One region of the Streptomyces purpurascens genome, then DNA from elsewhere that is predicted to be linked to it. Evidence: predicted binding sites of a transcription regulator. Region 1 holds the regulator's gene; the other holds the start of a gene.
The links. Region 1 encodes HrcA, which represses chaperone genes, less so after heat shock. Its sites were predicted from a motif close to TTNGCACTCNGNNNNNCNGAGTGCNAA; they were not measured.
Positions count from the first base shown of each region.

Region 2: the regulator HrcA is predicted to act here: its motif matches at 1,515-1,541, upstream of groES (co-chaperone GroES).

Region 1 is NZ_CP108341.1:3,116,488-3,118,879, reverse strand. It holds gene OHU35_RS14230 (MBL fold metallo-hydrolase) at 1-377, opposite strand, end outside; gene hrcA (heat-inducible transcriptional repressor HrcA) at 549-1,565, shown strand; gene dnaJ (molecular chaperone DnaJ) at 1,565-2,392, shown strand, end outside.
Region 2 is NZ_CP108341.1:5,712,455-5,714,846, reverse strand. It holds gene groL (chaperonin GroEL) at 1-985, opposite strand, end outside; gene groES (co-chaperone GroES) at 1,107-1,415, opposite strand; gene OHU35_RS26210 (polysaccharide deacetylase family protein) at 1,585-2,352, opposite strand; gene OHU35_RS26205 (polysaccharide deacetylase family protein) at 2,349-2,392, opposite strand, start outside.

The DNA.
Region 1 (2,392 bases):
GCCGACTCCTGCGCGACGGGCTCCGCCAGGCCGTTCCGCACCGCGTCCACGCGCAGCTCCTCGCGGTCCCGCACGCGCGTGAGGACCGCGTCCACGCCCACCGCGCCGAACACCTCCGCCTCCGGGAACGCCGCCGCGCCGAAGACGTGGTCGAAGTGGGGGTGGGTCAGCGCGAGATGCGTCACACGGTGACCGGTGAGCGACTGCGCCTGCGTGCGCAACCGCGCGCCCTCGGCCGGGCTCGACCCCGCGTCGATCATGAGTACCGCGCCCTCACCGGCGACCAGTCCCGCCGTGCAGTCCCACACCGGAAGCCGGCACCGCCCCACCCCGGCGGCCACCCGCTCCCACCCGAGCTCTTCCCAAGTCACCGTCATACGGCGACGCTAGCGGTGACACCCGTCGCGGGCACGACAGCGCACGACCAGCCTTGCCGGGGGTGCACCCCACCGCCGTACACTGGGCCGGGGAATGCTGGCACTCGCACGCGCAGAGTGCCAGGCCACGACAGGCAGGCAGCAGGCGGACGACTTCTGGAGGTGCGCGCGATGCTCAGTGAACGCAGGCTTCAGGTGCTGCGCGCCATCGTCCAGGACTATGTCGGCACCGAGGAGCCCGTCGGCTCCAAGGCCCTCACCGAGCGGCACAGCCTCGGCGTCTCCCCGGCCACCGTCCGCAACGACATGGCGGCCCTCGAGGACGAGGGATACATCGCCCAGCCGCACACCAGTGCCGGGCGCATCCCCACCGACAAGGGCTACCGGCTGTTCGTGGACAAGCTGGCCGGCGTCAAGCCGATGACCGCGCCCGAGCGGCGCGCGATCCAGAACTTCCTCGAGGGTGCCGTCGACCTCGACGACGTCGTGGCGCGTACGGTACGGCTGCTGGCGCAGCTCACGCGCCAGGTGGCCGTCGTGCAGTACCCGTCGCTGACCCGGTCGACCGTGCGGCATGTGGAGTTGCTCTCCCTCGCGCCCGCGCGTCTGATGCTCGTGCTGATCACGGACACCGGGCGGGTCGAGCAGCGGGTGGTCGACTGCCCGGCGCCCTTCGGCGAGGCCTCGCTCGCGGATCTGCGCGCACGGCTCAACAGCCGTGTCGCGAACCGCCGTTTCGCGGATGTGCCGAGTTTGGTGGAGGATCTGGCGGAGGCGTTCGAGCACGAGGACCGGGGTACGGTTTCCATGGTGCTCTCCACGCTTCTGGAGACGCTCGTCGAGGAGAACGAGGAGCGGCTGATGATCGGCGGCACCGCCAATCTCACCCGCTTCGGGCATGATTTTCCCCTGGTGATCCGGCCGGTGCTGGAGGCGCTGGAGGAGCAGGTCGTGCTCCTCAAGCTGCTCGGCGAGGCTAAGGATCCGGGCGTGACCGTACGTATCGGTCATGAGAACGCCCACGAGGGACTCAACTCCACGTCCGTCGTGTCGGTCGGCTACGGTTCGGGCGGCGAGGCAGTCGCCAAGCTCGGCGTGGTCGGACCGACCCGCATGGACTACCCGGGAACGATGGGAGCGGTACGCGCAGTGGCACGGTACGTCGGACAGATCCTGGCGGAGTCGTAGTGGCCACGGACTACTACGCCGTACTCGGCGTGCGCCGCGACGCGTCGCAGGAAGAGATCAAGAAGGCCTTCCGGCGGCTCGCACGCGAGCTGCATCCGGACGTCAACCCCGATCCGAAGACCCAGGAGCGGTTCAAGGAGATCAACGCCGCCTACGAGGTGTTGTCGGACCCGCAGAAGAAGCAGGTCTACGACCTCGGCGGCGACCCGCTCTCGCAGGCCGCCGGCGGCGGTGCGGGCGGCTTCGGAGCCGGTGGCTTCGGGAACTTCTCCGACATCATGGACGCGTTCTTCGGCACGGCGTCGCAGCGCGGTCCGCGCTCGCGCACCCGCCGCGGCCAGGACGCGATGATCCGTATCGAGATCGAGCTCGACGAGGCCGCCTTCGGTACGACGAAGGACATCCAGGTCGACACGGCCGTCGTCTGCAACACCTGCAGCGGCGAGGGTGCCGCGCCGGGGACGAGTGCGCAGACGTGTGACATGTGCCGCGGTCGCGGTGAGGTGTCGCAGGTCACCCGGTCGTTCCTCGGCCAGGTCATGACGTCCCGGCCCTGCCCGCAGTGCCAGGGCTTCGGGACCGTGGTGCCGACGCCGTGCCCGGAGTGCGCCGGTGACGGCCGCGTCCGCTCCCGGCGGACCCTGACCGTGAAGATCCCCGCCGGTGTCGACAACGGCACGCGCATCCAGCTCGCCGGCGAGGGTGAGGTCGGGCCCGGTGGCGGTCCCGCCGGTGACCTCTACGTCGAGATCCACGAACTCCCGCACTCCACGTTCCAGCGGCGCGGCGACGACCTGCACTGCACGGTGACGATCCCCATGACGGCC
Region 2 (2,392 bases), 2.6 Mb from region 1:
CGTCCTTGGTGACGGTGATGCGGCGGGCGGAGCCGAGGACGTCCAGGCCGACCTGGTCGAGCTTGAGGCCGACCTCCTCGGAGACGACCGTGGCGCCGGTGAGGACCGCGAGGTCCTGCAGCATCGCCTTGCGGCGGTCGCCGAAGCCGGGGGCCTTCACCGCGACGGCGTTGAAGGTGCCGCGGATCTTGTTCACGACGAGGGTGGACAGCGCCTCGCCGTCGACGTCCTCGGCGATGATCAGCAGCGGCTTGGAGGCGTTGGCCTGGATGACCTTCTCCAGCAGCGGCAGCAGGTCCGCGATGGCGGAGATCTTGCCCTGCGTGATGAGGACGTACGGGTCGTCCAGGACGGCTTCCATGCGCTCCTGGTCCGTCACGAAGTACGGCGACAGGTAGCCCTTGTCGAAGGCCATGCCCTCGGTGAAGTCCAGCTCCAGACCGAAGGTGTTGGACTCCTCGACGGTGATGACACCGTCCTTGCCGACCTTGTCCATCGCCTCGGCGATGAGCTCGCCGACCTGCTGGTCCTGGGCGGACAGACCGGCGACGGCGGCGATGTCGGACTTCTCGTCGATCGGGCGGGCGGTCGCGAGGAGCTCCTCGGACACGGCCTTGACCGCGGCGTCGATGCCCTTCTTCAGGGCGGCCGGGGAGGCACCGGCGGCGACGTTCTTCAGGCCCTCGCGCACGAGCGCCTGGGCGAGCACGGTCGCGGTGGTCGTACCGTCACCCGCGATGTCGTTGGTCTTGGTCGCCACCTCCTTGACCAGCTGGGCACCGAGGTTCTCGTACGGGTCCTCGACCTCGACCTCGCGGGCGATGGTCACACCGTCGTTGGTGATGGTGGGGGCGCCGAACTTCTTGTCGATGACGACGTTGCGGCCCTTGGGGCCGATCGTCACCTTGACCGTGTCGGCAAGCTTGTTGACGCCGCGCTCGAGGGCGCGACGGGCGTCCTCGTCGAACTTCAGGATCTTCGCCATGGGAGCGGTTCAGCCCTCTCGGAAAACGTGGGTGAAACGAACTGCGCCCCCGACGCCCGGCTTCATAAGGTCGCGGGGGCCAGGGGCGCAGTTCACTGCAATGCTGGTAATGCCGGGTGAATTACTTCTCGACGATCGCGAGCACGTCGCGAGCCGAGAGGACGAGGTACTCCTCGCCGTTGTACTTCACCTCGGTGCCGCCGTACTTGCTGTAGAGCACGACATCGCCGACGGAGACGTCGAGCGGAAGACGGTTACCGTCCTCGAAGCGGCCCGGGCCCACGGCCAGGACGACGCCCTCCTGGGGCTTCTCCTTGGCGGTGTCCGGGATGACCAGGCCAGAGGCGGTGGTCTGCTCGGCGTCGAGCGGCTGGACCACAATGCGGTCCTCGAGCGGCTTGATGGCAACCTTGGAGCTGGTGGTCGTCACGATCCGACCTCCCCCTTCGGAGATCTCACGGGGTTAACTGTCTGAGGTGGCGACCAGGTCGATCCGTCGTCGCGGGTGCCGGACCTGCCCGTCGCTGTGTTGGCACTCTCCAGTGGGGAGTGCCAGAGCCGAGACTATGACCGCGATTAGCACTCGGTCAAGCGGACTGCTAATTGCCTGCGGCGCGTCGGCCGGTGATTTCGTGTCGGAGGTAGTCCTCCAGCCGCCCCACCCGCAGCCCCCGCCCCTCGATCTCGCCCAGCAGCCGCACGGTCCGTTCCGCCGGCGTCAGGGACTCCGTCTCGGCCGACGGCACGGAGATGATGTCGCCGGGGCGAAGGCGCGGCTCGCCGTGGGGGTACGTCAGTTCGCCGTCGGCGGACAGGGACGCCCGCCAGAGGACGACCGCCGTGATGCCGCAGTCGGCGGCGGCGCGCAGGGTCGTCCTGTCGTACGTGCCGTAGGGCGGGCGGAAGAGGTGGGGGCGGATGCCGAAGCGGGAGCGGAGTTTGTGCTGCTGGCCGCAGATCTCGGCGCGCTGGCCGGCGTGGGGCAGGCCGCGCAGGGCCGGGTGGTCGAGGGTGTGGTTCTGGAGGGACGCGCCGACCGCGCGCAGCCGGGCCAGGTGGCCGTATCCGGGGCCCGCCACGCGGTCCGTGAGGAACAGGGTGACCGGGAGCCGCCGTTCGCTGACGAGGCCGGCGAAGCCGGGGTCGCGTTCGGCGCCGTCGTCGTAGGTCAGGAAGACGACCGGGTCGCGGGTGCGGACCCGGTCCACGACGGGCGGCAGGCGCGCCGGACGCACGAGGGGGCCGGCCGCGTGTGCCGGGTCCTGGCCCCGGGCGTCCGCTCCCGCCCGCTCCCCCGCCGCCCCGGCGCACCCGGCCAGCAGGAGCACGACCGCACAGAGCGCGGCGGCCGTCGGCAGCCGCCTCACAGGTAGTCCTCCAGCCGCGCCACCGCGTATCCCTCGGTCG